3 regions of the Streptomyces sp. NPDC107654 genome follow, and region 2 is predicted to be linked to each of the others. Evidence: riboswitches for the same ligand, from Rfam matches in the RefSeq annotation. Region 2 holds a riboswitch; each other region holds the start of a gene.

Region 1 (7,144 bases), on a different contig from region 2:
ACCTCGCCGCCCGGCACGGCCTGATCGTGGAGCCCGGCCGCATGGTCCTGGAGCTGCGCCCGCCCGGCATGGACAAGGGCGTGGCCCTCCTCGACCACGCCCGCGCCCTGAAGGCCGGCAGCGTCGTCTACGCCGGCGACGACCTCGGCGACCTGCCCGCCTTCGCCGCCGTCGAGGAACTCCGCGCCGAGGGCACCCCCGGCCTGCTGGTGTGCAGCGGCAGCACCGAGGTCACGGAACTGTCCGAACGCGCCGACCTGGTGGTGGACGGCCCGGAGGGCGTCGTGGACCTCCTCAGGACACTGGCCACCCAGCTCGGCTGACCGCTCGGCCCGGCTGTGAGGCCAGTCCGGCTGGGACGTTGGCCCCGCTGGGACGTCGGCCCCGCTGTGAGGCCGGCGCGGCTGCGAGGCCGGCTCGGCCCGACGGGTCAGCGCGGCTGAGAGGTCAGCGCCTCAAGCTGGTCCAGGAACCACCGGGCCGGCGGCAGCGCGGTCGCCGCGGCCGCGAGCCGCTTCGAGCGTTCCGCCCGTTCGCCGGCCGGCAGGGTCAGCGCCTCGTGCAGGGCCCGCGCCGTCCCGCCGATGTCGTACGGGTTCACCGTGAACGCGTCCTCGCCCAGCTCCTCGTACGCCCCCGCCTCCCGCGACAGCACCAGCGCGCAGCCCGCGTCGGAGACGACCGGGACCTCCTTGGCGACCAGGTTCATGCCGTCGCGGATGGGGTTCACCAGGGCCACGTCGGCCAGCCGGTACGCGGCCAGGGAGCGGGCGAAGTCGTCCTTCACGTGCAGCACGACCGGCGTCCAGCCCGCCGTGCCGTACCGCTCGTTGATCCCGTCCGCGACCCGCCGCACCTCGGCGGTGTAGTCGCGGTACACGGCGAGGTCCTGCCGGGACGGGTAGGCGAAGGCCACGTGGACGACCTTCTCCCGCCACTCGGGGTGGTCCTCCAGCAGCTGCTCGTACGCCAGCAGCCCGCGCACGATGTTCTTGGACAGCTCGGTGCGGTCCACCCGGACGATCGTCTTCCGGCCCTCCCCGATCTCCTCCCGCAGCGCCGCCATCCGCTCGTCCACGTCCGGCCGGTGCGCCCGCTCGCGCAGGAAGTCGGCGTCCGCGCCGAGCCCGTGCACCCCGATCCGGGTGCCGGACGGGATGCCGGGCCCGAGCACCGCGTGACAGCAGTCGGTGAACGCGTCCGCCCACCGCCGGGTCAGGAACGCCGCCCGGTCGGCACCGAGGATGCCGCCGAGCAGCTCCGCCGCGATGTCGTCGGGCAGGACACGGAAGTAGTCCGGCGGCGCCCACGGGGTGTGCGAGAAGTGGCCGATGCGCAGGTCGGGGCGGAGCCGGCGGAGCATCCGGGGGGCGAGGGCCAGGTGGTAGTCCTGGATCAGCACCGCCGCGCCCTCGGCGGCCTCCTCCGCCAGCGCCTCGGCGAACGCCCGGTTGTAGGCCTCGTACGACCCCCACTGCCGGCGGAACTCCGCGTCGAAGACCGGCTCCAGCGGGGTCTGGTACAGCATGTGGTGGACGAACCACAGCACCGAGTTGGCGATCCCGTTGTACGCCTCGGCGTGCACGCTCGCGTCGATGTCGAGCATCCGCACCCGCTGCCCGCCGGTGTCCTCGGCCGGCAGCAGCCCGCCGTCCGCGCGCCGCACCGCCGCCCGGTCGCCGTCGCCGAGCGCGGCGCACACCCACACCGAGTCCGCGTCCGAGCCGATGGCGGACAGCCCCGAGACCAGTCCGCCGCCGCCCCGTCTGGCGTGCAGCGCACCGTCTTCGCCCACCTGATAGGAGACCGGGCCGCGATTCGACGCGACCAGCACCTGAGCCTTGTCACCAGCAGCACGCGTGAAAGCCATACGCCTCAACCTAGCCCGGCCCCCAAACGCTCAAACGTACGGCTCGCCAGGCGGAAGGACCGTGTACGGCACGTTCACGCCACCTTCCGTTCGGCGTACTCCGCGATCTCCACCATGGGCGGCCGTTCCTCGGTGTCCACCGAGTAGGTACGCGGCTCGAACCCGTCCTGGCCCCGCTCGAACTGGGTGAGGGAGGGCCGGACGAGGTGCCCGCGCGCGAGCCGCAGCTGGGCCGTGCGGTAGATCGCCGCCGCCATCCTCCCGAGCGCCTGCCCGTCCTGGTGCCGGTGCTTGCGCACACCCACGTCGACCTGGGCCAGCGCGTCCAGGCCCACCAGGTGCAGCGCGTCGACCAGCATGCCCAGCTCCACGCCGTAGCCGACGGGGAACGGCAGCTGCTCCAGCAGGGAGCGGCGGGCCGCGTACTCGCCGCCCAGCGGCTGCACGAACCCGGCCAGCTGCGGCCAGTGCATGTTCAGCAGCGGACGGGCCATGAGCTCGGTGACCCGGCCGCCCTGCCCGGCACCGCCGGCGAGCGGGCGGTCGTACATGCCCTTGACCAGGTCGACGTCCGGGTCGGTGAGGAGCGGGCCGACGATCCCGGTGACGAAGGCGGAGGAGAACTCCCTCAGGTCCGCGTCGATGAAGCAGACGATGTCCCCGCCGGTCACCAGCAGCGAGCGCCACAGCACCTCGCCCTTGCCGGGGACGGCGGGGATGCGGGGCAGTATGTCGTCGCGGTGCACGACCCGGGCGCCGGCGCGGGCGGCGACCTCGGAGGTGCGGTCGGTGGAGCCGGAGTCGACGACCACGATCTCGTCGACGAGCGGTGCCTGCTCCACGAGGTCGTGCCGGACGACCGCGACGATGTCGCCGACGGTCTCCTCCTCGTTGAGGGCGGGCAGGACGACGCTGATCGTCTGGCCGGTGCGCTGCTTGGCCGCCAGCACCTGGTGCAGCGGACGGTCGGCCACGGACCAGGAGCGGGTGCTCAGCCAGCGCTCGACTTCTTCCAGCACGGTCGGCGGCTCCTCACTGTCACGACCACACTCCACCGTGTGATCCATCTCGCGGTTCGGACGACTATCTCAACTGTCCTGGCCTTCGGTTACAGTCTTGAACAACGCCGATGACCATCGCATGTCGGGGGTCGACCGGCGTTCACAACCGCATACCGCTCATCCAGAGGGGCAGAGGGACACGGCCCGATGAAGCCCCGGCAACCCTCCAGCCGATTCTCGTCTTCGTAGCGAGGCTCCCGGCTAGGGAAGGTGCCAAATCCGTCTCACGGCGAGATGCGTCGTGAGGAAGATGAGGAGAAAGGGCCTCGCCTCACATGGCTGTGCAGACAGTTGCAACCTCCAGCGAATCCACCGTCGACCTCGGCCCCGCCGCGGCACTGAGCTGTCGCGAGTGCGGCCACCGGGTGCCGCTCGGCCCGGTCTTCGCCTGCGAGGAGTGCTTCGGCCCGCTGGAGATCGCCTACGACTTCTCCGCCTACGACACCGAGGAACTGCGCCGGCGCATCGAGGCCGGTCCCGCGAACATCTGGCGGTACGCGCCGCTGCTGCCGGTGCCCGCGGACGTCGCCGGCAAGCCCAACCTGAACCCCGGCTGGACCAAGCTCGTCAAGGCCGACAACCTGGCGCGCGAGCTGGGCGTGACCGGCGGGCTGTACGTGAAGGACGACTCCGGCAACCCCACCCACTCCTTCAAGGACCGGGTCGTCGCCCAGGCCCTGGAGGCCGCCCGCGCCTTCGGCTTCACCACCCTCTCCTGCTCCTCCACCGGCAACCTGGCCGGTGCCGTCGGCGCCGCCGCCGCCCGGGCCGGCTTCCGCTCCTGCGTGTTCATCCCGCACGACCTGGAACAGGGCAAGGTCGTCATGGCCGCGGTCTACGGCGGTGAGCTGGTCGGCATCGAGGGCAACTACGACGACGTGAACCGCTTCTGCTCCGAGCTGATCGGCGACCCGGCCGGCGAGGGCTGGGGCTTCGTCAACGTCAACCTGCGGCCGTACTACGCGGAGGGCTCCAAGACCCTCGCGTACGAGATCGCCGAGCAGCTGGGCTGGCGCCTGCCCGACCAGCTGGTCGTCCCGATCGCCTCCGGCTCCCAGCTCACGAAGATCGACAAGGGCCTGCAGGAGCTGATCAGGCTGGGCCTGGTCGAGGACAGGCCTTACAAGATCTTCGGGGCGCAGGCCGAGGGCTGTTCCCCGGTGTCCACCGCCTTCAAGGCCGGGCACGACGTGGTCCGCCCGCAGAAGCCGGACACCATCGCCAAGTCCCTGGCCATCGGCAACCCGGCCGACGGCCCGTACGTCCTGGACATCGCCCGCCGCACCGGCGGTGCCGTGGAGGACGTGACGGACGCGGAGATCGTGGACGCCATCAAGCTGCTGGCCCGCACCGAGGGCGTCTTCGCCGAGACGGCCGGCGGTGTGACCGTCGGCGTCACCCGCAAGCTGCTCGAGGCGGGCCTGCTGGACCCGGCGAAGACCACGGTCGTCCTCAACACCGGCGACGGCCTGAAGACCCTGGACGCGGTGGCCGGGACCGGCCTGACCGCCACCATCCGCCCGAGCCTGGACTCCTTCCGCGAGGCCGGCCTCGCATGACGGGCGCCGCGCCGGCAGGCCGCACCCACCCCGCGGGCGGTGGGGGCCGGTCGCGCCGGCGCGGCGGCAGCCGCACACTCGTCACAGCCCCGCGCCCCCGGGGCACCGCCCCGCCGTACCCGTGAACCCGACCGGAGGTCTCACCGCATGAGCGTGAACGTTCGCATCCCCACCATCCTGCGCACCTACACCGGCGGGCAGGCCGAGGTCACCGCCGAGGGCGCGACGCTCGCCGAGGTCATCGCCGACCTGGAGAAGAACCACACGGGCATCGCCGCGCGCGTGCTGGACGACCAGGGCAGGCTGCGCCGCTTCGTGAACGTGTACGTCAACGACGACGACGTCCGTTTCGAGCAGGGTCTGGAGACGGTGACCCCGGACGGTGCCGGCGTGTCGATCATTCCGGCGGTCGCGGGCGGCTGAGCCGTCCATATGTCCGCTCATTACCGTCGGTAACATCGATTACCGAGTGTCCGTCGGATTGCCCTCTCCGTGAGAGAAGCGGAGGGGGCAATTCTGTGTGATTGAGCGCGGTAGAGTTGGGGAACACGGCCGGGACCTCCGGGCCGCGGGCCCAGAAAACATGCCGCGTGCCCCGACAAGAAGTAGCCAAAGTGTGCGGGTCCTCTGTGGCTTTTGCGGCTTTTATGGGGCCCGACTTGCCCGGGATTCGGGTGAATTCTCCCCAGATTCCTGACCTCTCGCGTCCAGAATTCTCGTCCGATTGACCTGTTGCAGACGGCAGTTGGACAGATACATTCAGCCGCGGTCGACGCGTTCCGGCGCACGCCCCCGGCCAATGGGGGGTGAGGTCTGACCCGGGTCCGCGAAGTGTGGATCTGTGCAAGGGCCAGTAATAGGGGAGTTAGGCATGGCTCAGGGCACCGTCAAGTGGTTCAACGCGGAGAAGGGGTACGGCTTCATCGCGGTCGACGGTGGTGCGGACGTCTTCGTCCACTACAGCGCCATTCAGATGGACGGCTACCGCACCCTGGAAGAGGGCCAGCGGGTCGAGTTCGAGATCTCGCAGGGCCAGAAGGGCCCGCAGGCCGACATGGTTCGCGTCACCGCCTGAACGTTTCTTGTCCGAAGGGCCCGCACCTCGCAGAGGGTGCGGGCCCTTCGCCGTACCCCGGACGGCTCTGTTCGCGGGCGGCGGACGGGGACGCCGTACCCCGCAGGGCGCTTGCACTCGACCATGCCGAGTGCTAATCATTGGCGTTAGCACTCTGAAGGTGAGAGTGACAGCGAAGGACCGGGTCGGTGAGGCCCGCAGGCCGTGTGGTGCAAGGGACCACGAGGCCGGCGAGCCGTCCGTCGCGGGCGCGGGCGCGGTCCGAAGGAATCACCCCCAGTCCTGGAGGGACCACTTCACATGGCCAAGATCATCGCGTTCGACGAGGAGGCGCGGCGCGGCCTCGAGCGCGGCATGAACCAGCTCGCGGACGCCGTGAAGGTGACGCTGGGCCCCAAGGGCCGCAACGTCGTCCTCGAGAAGAAGTGGGGCGCCCCCACGATCACCAACGATGGTGTCTCCATCGCCAAGGAGATCGAGCTCGAGGACCCGTACGAGAAGATCGGCGCCGAGCTGGTCAAGGAAGTCGCGAAGAAGACGGACGACGTCGCCGGTGACGGCACGACGACCGCGACCGTCCTGGCCCAGGCCCTGGTCAAGGAAGGCCTGCGCAACGTCGCCGCCGGCGCCAACCCGATGGCCCTGAAGCGCGGCATCGAGAAGGCCGTCGAGGCCGTCTCCGCCGCCCTGCTGGAGCAGGCGAAGGACGTCGAGACCAAGGAGCAGATCGCCTCCACCGCGTCCATCTCCGCCGCCGACACCCAGATCGGCGAGCTCATCGCCGAGGCCATGGACAAGGTCGGCAAGGAAGGCGTCATCACCGTCGAGGAGAGCAACACCTTCGGCCTGGAGCTCGAGCTCACCGAGGGCATGCGCTTCGACAAGGGCTACATCTCCGCCTACTTCGCGACCGACATGGAGCGCATGGAGGCGGTGCTCGAGGACCCGTACATCCTCATCGCCAACTCCAAGATCTCCTCGGTCAAGGACCTGCTCCCGCTCCTGGAGAAGGTCATGCAGTCGGGCAAGCCGCTGCTGATCATCGCCGAGGACGTCGAGGGCGAGGCCCTGTCGACCCTGGTCGTCAACAAGATCCGCGGCACCTTCAAGTCCGTCGCCGTCAAGGCCCCGGGCTTCGGCGACCGCCGCAAGGCCATGCTCGGCGACATCGCCATCCTCACGGGCGGCGAGGTCATCTCCGAGGAGGTCGGCCTCAAGCTGGAGAACGCGACCCTGGACCTCCTGGGCCGCGCCCGCAAGGTCGTCATCACCAAGGACGAGACCACCATCGTCGACGGTGCCGGCTCCTCCGAGCAGGTCAACGGCCGCGTGAACCAGATCCGCGCCGAGATCGAGAACAGCGACTCCGACTACGACCGCGAGAAGCTCCAGGAGCGCCTGGCGAAGCTCGCGGGCGGCGTGGCCGTCATCAAGGCCGGTGCCGCCACCGAGGTGGAGCTGAAGGAGCGCAAGCACCGCATCGAGGACGCCGTCCGCAACGCCAAGGCGGCCGTCGAGGAGGGCATCGTCGCCGGTGGTGGCGTGGCCCTGCTGCAGGCCTCCCAGGTCTTCGAGAAGC
Region 2 (7,144 bases):
GAGGAGACCGCGTTCGGCCTCGGTGATCAGGTCGGTCCAGTAGCCGGCGGTGAACAGGTCCCGGGGGCGGGCGTCCGGCTCGCGCCAGGACGCCGGGTGCCAGCCGGTGCCGTCCAGGGCGACGGCCAGATGCAGGGGTGCGGGGGAGGTCGAGGACACGTCGGTGCCTTCCTTGATGTCCGTACGAGAACACCGGCTCGCGGTGCCGACGGCGGCCGGGGCGGACGGCGTCGGCCACGGGCGAGCGCGGCGGGAGAAGACCCGGGCCGGGAGGAGGGCCGGGGGAAGGTCAGGGGCGACAGAGCGCGGCGGACACGCGCTGGAGGTCTATGTGCGGCCGGGAGTGCAGGCGGACGGAGCGGTACGGGGGCACGGAGCGCGACGGGCGTGTCTGCCGGGGCACCCGGGTCACTGCCGTCACCTCCCTGCGCCGGACACGGCGGGCCGGGCCGACGGCCGCCTTCCGCATCTCGTATCGGATCCCGTCGTGACACTCAACGCCCGGCCGGCGCCGGTTGTTCCCGGACTGCGCACCTGCACGACGGGGGAACGGCGGCGCAGAGTGAACCCGATCGACTCGTAGAGCCGGACGGCGGACGTGTGGTCGGCGGCGGCGTCCAGGAACTTGGTGTCCCGCGCTCCCGGATCCCCGCCGCGACCGCGCGCACCAGCCGGGCCGCCGGCCCCCGGCCGCGGTACGCGGGGTCGGTGCACACCGCGCTGGCCTCGGTCCGGCCGGGCAGCCGCAGTCTCTCTCCCACCATGGCGACGAGCCTGCCGTGGTGCCTGATGCCGAGGTGGGTGCCCCGCTCGACGGTCCGTCGCAGGAACGGCCCGGGCCGGGTGCGGGCGACCAGGTCGAGGACCTCGGGGACGTCCCCGGGCCCCAGGCGCACCGCCTCCGGGTCCGGTTCGGAGCGTGGCGCGGTGTCGACGAGCTGGACGCCCTCGCCGTCCCCGAGCGTCTCCCACCCGTCGGGGACCCGCTCGACCGGCTCGACCCGTACGGTGGTTCCCGGTCCGACGAGCGTGCGCAGGTCGTCCCGGGCCGCGGGGTCGGCCGGGTCGGCGACAGCCGCGAAGGCGTAGGTCCCCGGCCGGAAGCGGGCCGCGCGCCCGAACCGCTGCGCGAGGTGGGCGTGCGGGCCGTCGAGGGCGGCCCGGACGGCGTTGTCGAGAGCGGGGGCCTCGGGCAGGAAGGGGCCCGCGCCGGGCACGTGACCGCGCATCAGGAGTTGTCCAGCGGCAGCCCGGGCGGGTTGACCTCCGACTTCGCCAGGGACTCGTTGGAGAGGTTGTAGGCGGCCAGCAGCTTGCCGTACTGCCCGTGCTCGACCAGGTAGTTGACGGCCTCGGCGACCGGCTCGGCGAGGTGGCTGTCCTTCTTGGCGGTGGCGGCGATCAGGCCCTGGAGCGTGGCGCCGGCGCCGGAGAAGGTGCCCGCGTCGCGGGTCGGCTCGGGGGTCTTCGCGGTCTGCCGGACACGGTAGGAGATCGTGGGGTTGGGGCCGAAGTAGGCGTCGATCTTGCCGCTTCTGAGGGCCAGGTCGATGGCGTTCTGGTCGGGGAAGTACTTGACGGTGAGCTTCTTTCCCTCCTTGGCGAGCCTGCCCTTCCACTCCAGCAGGATCTTCTCCTGGTTGGTTCCGGAGCTCACGCTGACCGTCTTGCCGGCGAGGTCCTGGTACCGGCCGTCGAAGTTCCACGGGTTCTTCTTCAGCACCTCGAAGGCCAGGTCGTCCTTGCGGTAGGAGGCGAAGTCGTACTTCTTCTTGCGCTCCTCGGTGACGGTGACGTTGGAGAAGGCGACGTCGACCTTCCCGCTGTCGACGCCGACGAAGAGGTTCTCCCAGGTGGAGTTGCGGACCTCGGGTCGGAGGCCGAGCACCGCGGCGACCAGGCGGCCGAGGTCGGGTTCGGAGCCGGTGAGGGTCTTCTGGTCGCTGCCCAGGAAGGTCAGCGGCGCGGATCCCGAGGGCAGGGCGCCGACGCCGATGACGAGCTTGCCTCTCCTGCGGACGGAGGCGGGCAGGTGGGCGCTGATGGACTTCACCTCGGAGACCTTCAGCGCGGTCTGGGTGGCGGCTCCGTTGGACAGCCGCCCCACGGTCACCGTGCCCGTGGTGTCGGTCGTGGCGGCGGCCTCGCTGTCACCACCGCAGGCGGTGAGCCCTCCGGCGAGAAAGAAGGCGGCGGTGGCCGCGGTGAGGCCGCGCAGGAGGCCGCGTCGGGAGAGGTGGCTGGGCATGGCTGTCCTTGTCGTTCGCAGAGTCGTCGGGATGGCGCGTTCGGGTTCCGGGCCGGTGCGGGTCAGAGCACCTTGCCGAGGAAGTCCCGGGTCCGCTGGTGCCGCGGGTGGTCCAGCACCTGTGCGGGCGGGCCCTGTTCCACGATCCGGCCGCCGTCGATGAAGACGATCCGGTCGGCGACCTCGCGGGCGAAGCCGATCTCGTGGGTGACGATGACGAGGGTGGTGCCGCTGGTCGCCAGGTCCTTGATGACGGCCAGGACCTCGCCGACGAGTTCGGGGTCGAGTGCCGAGGTCGGCTCGTCGAAGAGGATGATCCCGGGCCGCAGGGCGAGGGCCCGGGCGATGGCGACGCGCTGCTGCTGGCCGCCGGACAACTGCCGGGGACGGGCGCCGGCCTTGTCGCCGAGGCCCACGCGGTCGAGGAGTTCGCGGGCCAGTTCCACCGCCGCGGCCTTGGTCAGCCGGCGCGTGGCGACGGGGGCGGCGGCGACGTTGTCGAGGACGGTCAGGTGCGGGAAGAGGTTGAAGTTCTGGAAGACGAAGCCGATCCGGCCGCGCTGGGCGAGGAGGGCGCGCTCGCTGAGTTCCTTCAGCCGGTCCCCGTGCCGCTTCACCCCGATCAGCTCGCCGCCGACGCTGACGTGACCGGTCTCGGGCTTCTCCAGGTGGTTGATCACTCTGAGCAGCGTCGACTTGCCGGAGCCGGAGGGCCCCAGGATCACCGTGACCTCGCCGGGGCGGACGGTCAGGTCGATGCCGTCGAGGACGCGGTGGGTGCCGTACCACTTGTGGACGCCGTGCACCTCGAGCGCGGCGGGGGCGGTCGTCGGGAGGGTCTGCGCGGTGCTCATACGGCGGCCTCCCGGCGCAGCCGGTCGCGCAGGAAGGCCAGGCCGGCCCGCGCCTTCCGCAGGGGTGTCGGCGGCGGGGTGCGGGTGGCGCCCCGGGCGTGGTACCGCTCGACCTGGAACTGGACGACGGACACGGCGCTGGTGAGGATCAGGTACCAGACGGTGGCGACCATCAGCAGCGGCACGACGTCACCGGGATAGGTGCTGCTCATCGACTGGACGGTGCCGAAGATGTCGAGCAGGGAGACGTAGAAGACCAGGGACGTGCTCTTGACGAGTCCGATCAGCTGGTTGACGTAGTTCGGGGTGATGGATCTCAGGGCCTGCGGGAAGACGATCCGGCGGAACTGGTAGCCCTTGGGCAGGCCGAGCGCGGCGGCCGCCTCGTGCTGTCCCTGGTCGACGGAGAGGATGCCGCCGCGCACCACCTCGGCGGCGTACGCCGCCTCGTTGAGGCTGAGACCGATGACGGCGATCGTCATGTCGGTGGCCGGCTTCGACTCGTCGAAGGTGAGGAAGGCGGGGCCGAAGGGCACGCCGAGACTCAACGTCTTGTACAGGGCACTGAAGTTGTAGAGGAAGATCAGCACCACGATCAGCGGTACGGAGCGGAACAGCCAGGTGTACGTCCAGCTGACCGCGCGCAGCACCGGGCTGCCGGAGAGCCGGCCGAGGGCCAGCAGGACCCCGCCGAGGAGTCCCAGGACGGCGCTGAGCGCGGCGACTTCCAGGGTGACGAGGAGGCCGTCGAGGACGGCGGGGCGCAGGAACCAGTAGCGGAAGCGGTCCCACTGGTAGAAGGGGTTGGTGACCAGTCCGTGCAGGACCTGCGCGACCAGCACGAGGACGACGGCGGTGACGATCCACCGGCCGGGCCGACGCAGCGGCTGAACGCGCTGGGCAACAAAAGCTTTTGACGGAGTGTCGGTCGGCGTGGGCGGCGCCTCGGCCAGCGAGACGGCGGCGCCCGGCGGTTCACTCATGGCAGGCTCCGGCGGAGTCGGACACCCCCGGGTGCCGCGCACGGGCGGGCGTGGGCCGCGACGGCACTACGGCACGGGGCGGCGCACGGACAGGCACGGGACCGGGGGCTGGGCGGACGGCGGCACACCACGGGGACGGTGTGCGGCGGGAACGCGGGGGCTGGGAGGAGACGTCAGCCCTGACAGCGGGCAGAGCCCGGTGCGGTACACAGTGCGCTGTTCACACGGAGCAGGTCGACGACGCGGTCGGCGACGAGGAGACCGGCGTACGACGGTACGCAGCCCTGGGGGCGGCTCACGGCCGTCCTGGGAACTGCGTACATGGCGTCACCTGTCACTGTTCCGGGCCCCGGAGGGCCTCGCGCTTACCGAAAAAGAGTCATCCGGTCCGGTCGTCACCTGGGGCACCCCACCGCGGTGCGAGGGTTGCCGGTCAGCGAGCCAGGGCTTGGCGCTGACGCTCATGACCGTTCTTGAGCCGTAAGTAAGGCAGTTGGCCGTTCGATTGTCAACGGCCGTCCGCCCCCGGGACATCGGGGGCCCGCTCCCACCTGCGGGAAGCGTCGTGGGTTTCCGCGGCGTGGGCCGCCCAGTCCAGGATCTGGACAGCGGCTCCGGCGGCTTCCAGGCCCTGGCAGCGGCCGTGGTGGCGGCGGGCGATGCCGTCGAGGTCGAGGTGGCGGCCGAACGCGGGGTGCGCGGCCAGCCGGCGGGCGTACGCCCACAGGGCGCGGTGGCCGGCGATGCGGTGCACGGCGGAGGCGTCGAGGTGGCAGCGGTGGACGGTGTCGAGCCGGACGAGGGTCACCCACAGCTCGATGTCGGCGGCGGTGGGCCGGTCGTCGGCGAGGTACGACTCCCCGCCCAGCCCTCGCTCCAGCCGGCCCAGGGTGTCGAGCAGCACGTCGAGGGCGGCGGCCCGCTCCGCCGGGTCGGCACCGGCCCGTCCCGCGCGCTGCGCGGCCTCCTCGATGCCCTCGGCGCACATCCGCTCGACGGCCTCGATCACGGACTCCAGCCCGGAGGGGTACAGGCGGGCGCCGCCGCCCGGACGGAACCGGTCCAGGTCGCGCAGGATGTCGGGCGTGTGGGTGCTGACGATGCGTCCGGACCAGTCGTCGCCGAGCACGGGCCCGAGCGCCGGTCCGGTGTGGTGGTGGGCGCCGGCCTCGTACAGGGGGCGCAGGGCCGAGTGGCCGCCGTCGGGACGGTCCGGGACGGCGGGCAGGAGGGTGACCGGACAGCCGTCGTCCAGGCCGAGCAGGCTGTGGCCGACGGCGAGGCGCAGCCCGTCGGGACAGGCGGTGGACAGATGGAGCCGGTAGCGGTGCGGCACGGCGTAGTGGCCGCTGCGCGCGTCCTGCCCGATCCGGCCCCGGAAGGCGGGGGCGGGGCGAGGTGCGGCGGTCGGGACGGCGGTGAGCGGAGTGATGGACATGCGTCTCCCCGGATGGCGGGTGTGCGGACGGGCGCACCGGCGCGGACGGGGCCGGTGGGTGGCGGTGAGGGTGCCCGGGTCAGCGGTGGCGGCTGATCGCGCTGCAGACGCGCTGCAGGTCGACGTGACGGCGGGAGGTCAACAGGAGGGCGCGCGACGGCGTCCGGCCCGTACGGCCGGTGCCCGTCGCGAGACGCGCCATGATTCCCTACCTGTTCACTAGGATTCCCTCCCTGGAGTGTCGATCCGGGCTGGTACGACGTCAAGGGGGCGTCCACGCCCGGGACTCGGGCTCGGTCGGGACACGGGCCGGCCGGGGCTCGGGGCCGACCGGGAAAGGGGGGGCGCGACCGGGAGTCGAGGTCGGCACGGGGGACTCCTCAGACAGAGGAACATGTGACATAGTACTGGCGTGACGAAGCGACTGACCTGCGATGTCGTGGTAGTCGGGGCCGGAATGGTGGGCGCCGCCTGCGCCTGGTACGCCGTGCGCGCCGGACTCGACGTGCGCCTCGTGGACCGGGGCCCGGTGTCGGGCGGCACCACCGGCGCCGGCGAGGGCAACCTGCTCGTCTCCGACAAGGAGCCGGGCCCGGAACTCGAACTCGCCCTGCTGTCGTCCCGGTTGTGGGCCGGGCTGGCACGGGAGCACGGCGCCGCGATCGAGTACGAGCCCAAGGGCGGCCTCGTGGTCGCCTCCACTCCCCGGGCCCTGGACGCCCTGCGGGACTTCGCGGCGGGCCAGCGCGACGCCGGCGTCACCGCCGTACCCGTCGACGGCGGCCGACTCGCCGAGCTGGAACCGCACTTGGCGCCGGGCATGGCGGGCGGCGTGCACTATCCGCAGGACGCGCAGGTCATGCCCGCCCTGGCCGCCGCCCACCTGGCCCGCGCCTCCGGTGCCGCCCTGCACACCGGGCAGGCCGTGACCGGGGTGCTGCGGACGGCGGGCGGCACGGTGTACGGCGTCCGTACCGACCGCGGCGAGATACACGCACCCGCGGTGGTGAACGCGGCCGGCACCTGGGGCGGCGACCTCGCCGCGCTCGCCGGCGTCCGGTTGCCGGTCCTGCCGCGGCGCGGCTTCGTGCTGGTCACCGAGCCGCTGCCGCGGATGGTCCGGCACAAGGTGTACGCCGCGGACTACGTGGCCGACGTGGCCAGCGACTCGGCCGGCCTGCGCAGTTCGCCGGTGGTGGAGGGCACGGCCGCCGGTCCGGTGCTGATCGGCGCCACGCGGGAGCGGGTGGGCTTCGACCGCTCGCTGTCGCTGGACGCGGTGCGGGCGCTCGCGGCCGGGGCGGTCGGGCTGTTCCCCTTCCTGGAGCGGGTCCGCGCGCTGCGGACGTACGCGGGCTTCCGGCCGTACCTGCCCGACCACCTGCCGGCGATCGGCCCCGACCCGCGGGCGCCGGGCCTGTTCCACGCCTGCGGGCACGAGGGCGCCGGCATCGGACTCGCCCCCGGCACCGGGCAGTTGATCGCCCAGGCGCTCACCGGGAAGACACCCGAGCTGGATCTCAGGCCGTTCCGTCCGGAGCGGTTCGACACCGAGGGAGGCGACGTACGGTGAATCCGCTGAAGCTGACCCGCGCCCGCCCGGGCGAGGCCCGCACCGTCA
Region 3 (7,144 bases), on a different contig from region 2:
GCGTCAGCGAGGTCTTCTCGGTCACCGGCACCTACGACCTGATCGCCATGGTCCGGGTCCGCCGTCACGACGACCTCGCCGAGGTCATCCCGGGCCGGATCAGCAAGATCCCCGGCGTGGAGGCCACGGACACCCACGTCGCCTTCCGCACCTACTCCCAGCACGACATGGAAGCCGCCTTCGCGATCGGCCTCGACAACTAGCCGGTCGTCTCCACCGCGGCGATGCCCGTCCCCGAAGGGACGTAGAGGCGGCCGGCGTGGGCGACCGGGGTGTGCTGGTCGTCGCCCGCGTCACGGCCGAGGGCCGCGCTCCAGCGCTGCTTCCCGTCCAGGTCCAGTGCCCGGACCCGGTCGCCCGCGCGGACGTACACGGTCTCGCCGGCCACGACCGCCCGCGGCTGGGCCGCGCTCCTCTCGAGGTCGTGCGCCCAGGCGCGCGAGCCGTCGGCCGCCCGGACGGCGTACACGAGGCCCTGTTCCGTGCCGACGGCCAGGGCGCGGCCGCCCGCGCCGAGCGGCCCGGTGTCGGTCTCCCTGCGCCACAGCCGGCGGCCGTCCGAGACACGGAAGCCCTGAAGCTCGGCGGCGGTGTCCGCGAACAGGGTGGTGCCCGCGACGGCGACGGCCGTGACGTCCGTGCCCGCGGACACCCGCCACCTGCGGGAGCCGTCCCGCGCGTCCAGCGCCAGCAGGGCGTCGCCGTGTGTCCCGCGCGGCTCCCCGCGCCCCGCGGCGGCGCCGCCGTGCACGCCGGTCTCAGACCGCCGGGACGCAGCGGCCGTCCTCCGTGCGGTACTGCCACTTGGCGCCGTCCCGCACCAGTTCCCGCACCGCGTCGACGAAGCGCTCGACGTGTTCGTCGGGGGTGCCGGCGCCGAAGCTGACGCGGATGGCGTTGAGGGACTTCTCGCCGGGGGCCGCCTCGGGGGCACCGCACTCGCCCTGGCTCTGGGGGTCGCTGCCGAGGAGGGTGCGGACCAGGGGGTGGGCGCAGAAGAGGCCGTCGCGGACGCCGATGCCGTACTCGGCGGAGAGGGCGGCGGCGAAGTGGGAGCTGTTCCAGCCCTCGACGACGAAGGAGAGGACGCCGACCCGCGGGGCGTCGTCGCCGAAGAGGGAGAGGATCCGCACCTCGGGGACGTCGGCGAGGCCCTCGCGGACCGCGCGGACGAGGTGCTGCTCGCGGGCGACCAGGGTGTCCCAGCCGGCCTCGGTCAGGGCCTTGCAGGCCGAGGCGATGGCGTAGGCGCCGATGACGTTCGGGGAGCCGGCCTCGTGGCGGGCCGCGGTGTCGTGCCACTCGACGGCCACTCCCCCGTCCTCGCGCCGGGTGACCTTGCGGCTGGCGCCGCCGCCCGCGAGGTACGGCTCGGCCGCCTGGAGCCAGTCGGCGCGGCCGGCCAGGACGCCGGAGCCGAAGGGGGCGTACAGCTTGTGGCCGGAGAAGGCGATCCAGTCGACGTCGAGGTCGCTGACGGACACCGGGTGGTGCGGGGCGAGCTGCGCGGCGTCCAGGACGATGCGGGCGCCGTGGGCGTGCGCGGCGGCGGCCAGCTCGCGCACCGGCCACAGCTCGCCGGTGACGTTGGAGGCGCCGGTGACGCAGACCAGGGCGGGGCCGTGGGGCTCTCGGTCGGCGAGGGCCCGCTCCAGGGTCCGGACGGCCTGCTGCGGGGTGCGCGGGGCGTCGAGGTAGGTGACCCGCGCGTCCTGCCAGGGCAGCAGGGAGGCGTGGTGCTCGGTCTCGAAGACGAAGACCTGGCAGTCGGCCGGGATCGCCCGCGCGAGGAGGTTGAGGGAGTCCGTCGTGGAGCGGGTGAAGACGACCTGGTCGGCGGGCCGGCAGCCGAGGAAGTCGGCGACCGTGCTCCGCGCGTTCTCGAACAGGTCCGTGGAGAGCTGGGAGAGGTAGCCCGCACCGCGGTGGACGCTGCCGTAGTACGGGGCGTACGCGGCGACGTCGTCCCAGACGCGCTGGAGGGCGGGCGCGCTGGCCGCGTAGTCCAGGGCGGCGTAGGCGACTTCGCCGCCGGTGACGAGCGGGACGGTGACATCTCGCCCCAGAACGGGCAGAGGGGCGCAAACGGTCTGGTCGGAGGCAGCGCTGGAGACGGACATGGCGGAACTCCCGTGAGACGAGGGGGGAAGACGAAGAAGAGAGAAAGGGTGTGCGGAGGCGGGGCTCTGCGGCCCTAACGCATTCGCTTGCTCACGGAAGACTCCTCGACGACCAGGATCCCTGGGTTCGTGAGGGATCCGCGCTTGCCGTACACCTTGCTGTGCACGGCCTGGTCTTCACCCGGGGCACCCCGCCACGGACGGAGGGTTGCCGGACAGTCGGCCGGGGCCTCATGACTGTCACTCATGACCTGGTACAGGAACGTACGCGAGGTGATCGTCGTCCCGCAACCCGTGTCCGGATCGCGGGACGACGTCCGGGGTGCCTAGGCGTTGCTGACGGCCACCCAGCGGTCCAGGGTGCGCTTCGCGGCGCCCGAGTCGATCGACTCCGCGGCCTTCGCCATGCCGGCCCGGAGCTGCTCGGCGAGCGGCGCGTCCGTCGGCCGGAGCGCCACCAGCGCGGCTGCCGAGTTCAGCAGGACGGCGTCCCGTACGGCGCCCGTCTCGCCGTCCAGCAGCCGCCGGGCGACCTCCGCGTTGTAGGAGGCGTCGGCGCCGCGCAGGGCGTCCACCGGGACGAGGTCGATGCCGACGTCCCGCGGGTCGAAGGTCTCCTCCGTCACCTTGCCGTCGCGGACCACCCAGACCCGGGAGGGGGCCGTGACGGTCAGCTCGTCCAGGCCGTCGTCGCCCCGGAACACCAGCGCGGAGTTCCCCCGCTCGGCGAGGACGCCGGCGACGATCGGCGCCATCCGGGGGTCGGCCACCCCGACGGCCTGCGCCCGCACCTGGGCCGGGTTGGTGAGCGGGCCCAGCACGTTGAAGGTGGTCCGGATGCCCAACTGGGCGCGGGCCGGGGCGACGTGGCGCAGGGAGGGGTGGAACCGGACGGCGAAGCAGATGGTGATCCCGGCTTCCTCGGCGACCTCGGCGACCCGCCGCGGGGTCAGGTTCAGGTTGATGCCGAGCTTCTCCAGGACGTCGGAGGAGCCGGAGGCGGAGGACGCGGCGCGGTTGCCGTGCTTGACGACCTTCGTGCCCGTGCCGGCGACGACGATCGAGGACATGGTGGAGATGTTCACCGTCTTGGCGCCGTCACCGCCGGTGCCGACGATGTCCACGGCCGGCCCGGGCACCTCGATGACGTTCGCGTGCGCGTACATGGCCCGGACGAGTCCGGTGATCTCCTGGACCGTCTCGCCCTTGGCCCGCAGCGCCACCATGAAGGCGGCGATCTGCGCGTCGGTCGCCTCCCCGCGCATGATCACGTCCATCGCCCAGGCCGTGTCGTCGGCGGACAGGTCCCGGCCGTCCAGCAGACCGTTCAGCAGGGCGGGCCAGGAGCGGCCCGCCGCGGTGTCGCCTCCAGCGGGGGTCACAGCGCTCATCAGCCGCTCCTCGTACAGATTCCTGCTCCGTCGTGGACCACCCTATCCAGCCCCGGGCACGGGGAAGGGCCCCGTCCGGGTTACGGACGGGGCCCTTCGGCGTGGCGTGGCGACGCGGGGATCAGTGGTGGCCGTGGCCGCTCGTGATCTCCTTGTACTCCTCGACGGTCGGCTTCGGGATCTGGTTGTCCTCGCCGTAGTAGGCGTTGGAGAGCTTGACGCGCAGCTTCTCCGAGGCACCCACCTTGCGCTCGACACCGTTCTCGTCGACCGTCGGACCGATCTCGGCCGGCTGGTACTGCTCGTGCGCGGTGAGCGTGTGCAGCTGCTCCTGGCTGAGCGGCTCGTGCACCTCGATGAACTCACCGTGCGGCAGCCGCTTGATGATGCCGGTCTCGCGACCGTGCAGCACCTTGTCGCGGTCGCGGCGCTGCAGGCCGAGGCAGATCCGCTTGGTGACGAGGAACGCGATGACCGGTCCGGCGAAGAAGGCGATCCGAACGAACCAGGTGACGGCGTTGATCGACAGGTGGAAGTGGGTGGCGAAGAGGTCGTTGCCACCGCCGACCAGGCCCACCATGTAGACCGTCACCCAGGCGACACCGAACGCGGTACGGGTCGGGGCGTTGCGCGGGCGGTCCAGGATGTGGTGCTCGCGCTTGTCGCCGGTGACCCAGGACTCGATGAACGGGTAGACCGCGATCGCCGCCAGGACGAGACCGAAGAGCACCAGCGGGATGAACACGCCCAGGACGAGCGTGTGGCCCCAGAAGTTGATCTCCCAGCCCGGCATGTAGCGGACCAGACCCTCGGCGAAGCCCATGTACCAGTCGGGCTGGGCGCCGGTGGACACCTGGTCCGGACGGTAGGGGCCCATGGCCCAGATCGGGTTGATCTGGGCGACCGCCGCGATGGCCGCGATGACACCGAAGACCAGGAAGAAGAAGCCTCCGGCCTTGGCCATGTACACCGGCAGCAGCGGCATGCCGACGACGTTCTTCTCGGACTTCCCGGGACCCGCGAACTGCGTGTGCTTGTGGTAGAAGACCAGGATCAGGTGCGCCACCATCAGGCCGAGCATGATGCCCGGCAGCAGCAGGATGTGGATCGAGTAGAACCGGGCGACGAAGTCGTGGCCGGGGAACTCGCCGCCGAAGAGGAACATCGAGATGTACGTGCCGACGATCGGCATGGACAGGATCGCGCCCTCGGTGAAGCGGACACCGGTGCCGGAGAGCAGGTCGTCGGGGAGCGAGTAACCGGTGAAGCCGGTGAACATGCCGAGGACGAACAGCAGGAAGCCGAACAGCCAGTTGATCTCACGCGGCTTGCGGAACGCGCCGGTGAAGAACACGCGCATCATGTGCACGAACATGCCGGCGAGGAAGATCAGGGCGGCCCAGTGGTGGATCTGCCGGATGAGCAGACCACCGCGCACGTCGAAGGAGATGTGCAGGGTCGAGCTGAACGCCTCGGACATCAGCTGTCCCTGGAGCGGGACGTAGCTGCCGTGGTACTCCACCTCGTTCATCGACGGGTGGAAGAACAGCGTCAGATAGACACCCGTCAGGATGATGATGATGAAGCTGTACATGCACACTTCGCCCAACATGAACGACCAGTGGTCGGGGAAGATCTTGCGCATGTTGGCCTTGGCGAGGGAGTAGATCCCGAGCCGGCCGTCGGCCCAGTCGGCGATGCGCTCGCCGGCCGGTGCCTTCCCGCGAGAGCGGCCCGCCGCGGCAGCGGCAGATGAAGGCGTTTCGTTCGGTGTAGTGCTCATCCGCGCTCCCAGAATGCAGGACCGACGGGCTCCTCGAAGTCGCCGAGCGCCTGGAGGTAACCCTCACTGTCCACGCCGATGCGCAGCTGCGGCAGGGCGTGGCCGGCGGGGCCGAAGATCACTCGGGCACCGTCGGAGAGGTCGAAGGTGGACTGGTGGCACGGGCACAGCACGTGGTGCGTCTGCTGCTCGTACAGCGAGATCGGGCAACCGACGTGGGTGCAGATCTTCGAGTACGCGACGATGCCCTCGTGCGACCACGCCAGCTCGCGCTTGTCCTTGATGTTGCCCGGCTGGATCCGGACGATCATCAGAGCCGCCTTGGCGATCTCGTTCTGGAAGTCCTCGTCGCGCTCCTCCAGGCCGTCCGGCTTGGCGAAGGTGAGCGAGCCCACGGCGACGTCCTCGGGACGCAGCGGCTGGTTCGTGTTCATGTTGACCAGGCGCTTGCCCTTGGCCCACATGGTGTGGCGGAGCTTGGTCCCCGGCGCCGGGCCGAGACCGCCGAGCAGCATGACGCCGGACAGCGGCACGAAGGCCAGCGCGCCGAACATGGTGTTGCGGATCAGCTTGCGGCGGCCGAGCGCCGACTCCTTGGCGCCCTCGCGGAAGTCCGCGTGGACCTTCGCCCGGACCTCGGCGGGAGCCTCGATGGGGTGCCGGTCGTCGGCGACCTCCACGTCGGACATCAGGGTGCGGGCCCAGTGGACCGCGCCCGCGCCGATGCAGAACAGCGCCACGCCCAGGGTCAGGCCCAGCGCGAAGTTCATCGCGCTGATGTGCCCGATCGGGAAGACGAAGATCGACTTGTCGGTCGGGACGGCCAGGTACGCGACGATGAAGCCGATGGTGGCCAGCATCGACACCGTGAACAGCAGGGCGACCATGCGCTCGGACCGCTTGGCGGCCCGCTCGTCGATGTCCTGGATCCGGTGCTCGTGCGGGGGCAGCCCCGGGTCGGCGAACGGGTTCTCCTCGTCCGCGATCCCTACCGCGCCGTGTGCGTGGTCCTGCTCAGCGGGCAGGTTCTCTTCTGGAATGTCTTGGCTACTCATGACTTCTTGGCCTTTGCGGTCCGAGCGGCGACCCAGACGGCGACCGCGATCAGCGCGCCGAGGCCGAAGATCCAGGCGAACAGACCCTCGCTGACCGGCCCGAGGCCACCCAGCTCCATACCGCCGGGGTTCTCGGTCTCATCGCCGTTGACCGCGTTCAGGTACGCGATGATGTCCTTCTTGTTCTTCTCCGACATCGTGGTGTCGGGGAAGGACGGCATGTTCTGCGGGCCCGTCTGCATGGCCTCGTAGATGTGCTTCGGAGCGACACCCTCCAGGCTCGGCGCGTACTTGCCCTTGGTCAGGGCACCGCCCTTGCCGGTGAAGTTGTGGCACTGCGCGCAGTTGGTGCGGAACAGTTCGCCACCCTTGGCGATGTCCGCGTTGCCGGGGCCGTACTGCTGCTCGGTGGGCACGCTCGGGCCGGCACCCAGCGAGGCGACGTACGCGGCGAGCTGGTCGATCTGGGCCTGCGTGTAGACAGGCTTCTTGCGCGGGACCTGGGCGCCCTGCGAGGTGGCGGCGGGCATACGGCCGGTGCCGACCTGGAAGTCGACAGCGGCGGCACCCACGCCGACGAGGCTCGGGCCGTCGGAGGAGCCCTGGCCACCGGTGCCGTGGCAGCTGGCGCAGCCGACCTCGTAGAGCTTCTTGCCCTCCTTGATGGTCAGGGACTGGGAGGATTCATCGGCCTGCGCCTTGCCCGCGGGCGCGAACGCGGCGTACAGCCCCCCAGTGGCCGCCAGCGCGAGGAGTAGGACGACGACCGCCGCCAGCGGATGGCGTCGTCGTGCG

What was found. Region 2 has a riboswitch for S-adenosylmethionine ahead of ACZ7N4_RS26800 (amino acid ABC transporter permease). Riboswitches for the same ligand answer to the same signal wherever they lie in the genome.
Region 1: linked by a shared signal. The riboswitch ahead of thrC (threonine synthase) and the one ahead of ACZ7N4_RS26800 (amino acid ABC transporter permease) in region 2 are both predicted to bind S-adenosylmethionine.
Region 3: linked by a shared signal. The riboswitch ahead of ACZ7N4_RS01035 (aminotransferase class V-fold PLP-dependent enzyme) and the one ahead of ACZ7N4_RS26800 (amino acid ABC transporter permease) in region 2 are both predicted to bind S-adenosylmethionine.

Annotation. Positions count from the first base shown of each region.
Region 1 covers NZ_JBVKBI010000020.1:22,467-29,610, reverse strand. Annotated here, with positions in the region: gene otsB (trehalose-phosphatase) at 1-323, shown strand, start outside; gene ACZ7N4_RS28800 (alpha,alpha-trehalose-phosphate synthase (UDP-forming)) at 431-1,870, opposite strand; gene ACZ7N4_RS28795 (glucosyl-3-phosphoglycerate synthase) at 1,945-2,889, opposite strand; SAM riboswitch class I at 3,046-3,188, shown strand; gene thrC (threonine synthase) at 3,207-4,490, shown strand; gene ACZ7N4_RS28785 (MoaD/ThiS family protein) at 4,638-4,913, shown strand; gene ACZ7N4_RS28780 (cold-shock protein) at 5,362-5,565, shown strand; gene groL (chaperonin GroEL) at 5,866-7,144, shown strand, end outside.
Region 2 covers NZ_JBVKBI010000017.1:70,363-77,506, forward strand. Annotated here, with positions in the region: gene ACZ7N4_RS26775 (LLM class flavin-dependent oxidoreductase) at 1-159, opposite strand, end outside; gene ACZ7N4_RS26780 (putative leader peptide) at 290-469, opposite strand; partial or broken gene ACZ7N4_RS26785 (GNAT family N-acetyltransferase) at 418-1,229, opposite strand; gene ACZ7N4_RS26790 (ABC transporter substrate-binding protein) at 1,229-2,248, opposite strand; gene ACZ7N4_RS26795 (amino acid ABC transporter ATP-binding protein) at 2,311-3,102, opposite strand; gene ACZ7N4_RS26800 (amino acid ABC transporter permease) at 3,099-4,085, opposite strand; SAM riboswitch class IV at 4,442-4,554, opposite strand; gene ACZ7N4_RS26805 (glutathione S-transferase C-terminal domain-containing protein) at 4,594-5,523, opposite strand; gene ACZ7N4_RS26810 (putative leader peptide) at 5,603-5,725, opposite strand; gene ACZ7N4_RS26815 (NAD(P)/FAD-dependent oxidoreductase) at 5,936-7,096, shown strand; gene ACZ7N4_RS26820 ((2Fe-2S)-binding protein) at 7,093-7,144, shown strand, end outside.
Region 3 covers NZ_JBVKBI010000001.1:225,687-232,830, forward strand. Annotated here, with positions in the region: gene ACZ7N4_RS01025 (Lrp/AsnC family transcriptional regulator) at 1-203, shown strand, start outside; gene ACZ7N4_RS01030 (outer membrane protein assembly factor BamB family protein) at 200-751, opposite strand; gene ACZ7N4_RS01035 (aminotransferase class V-fold PLP-dependent enzyme) at 759-2,120, opposite strand; SAM riboswitch class IV at 2,256-2,372, opposite strand; gene trpD (anthranilate phosphoribosyltransferase) at 2,447-3,511, opposite strand; gene qcrB (cytochrome bc1 complex cytochrome b subunit) at 3,633-5,294, opposite strand; gene qcrA (cytochrome bc1 complex Rieske iron-sulfur subunit) at 5,291-6,349, opposite strand; gene qcrC (cytochrome bc1 complex diheme cytochrome c subunit) at 6,346-7,144, opposite strand, start outside.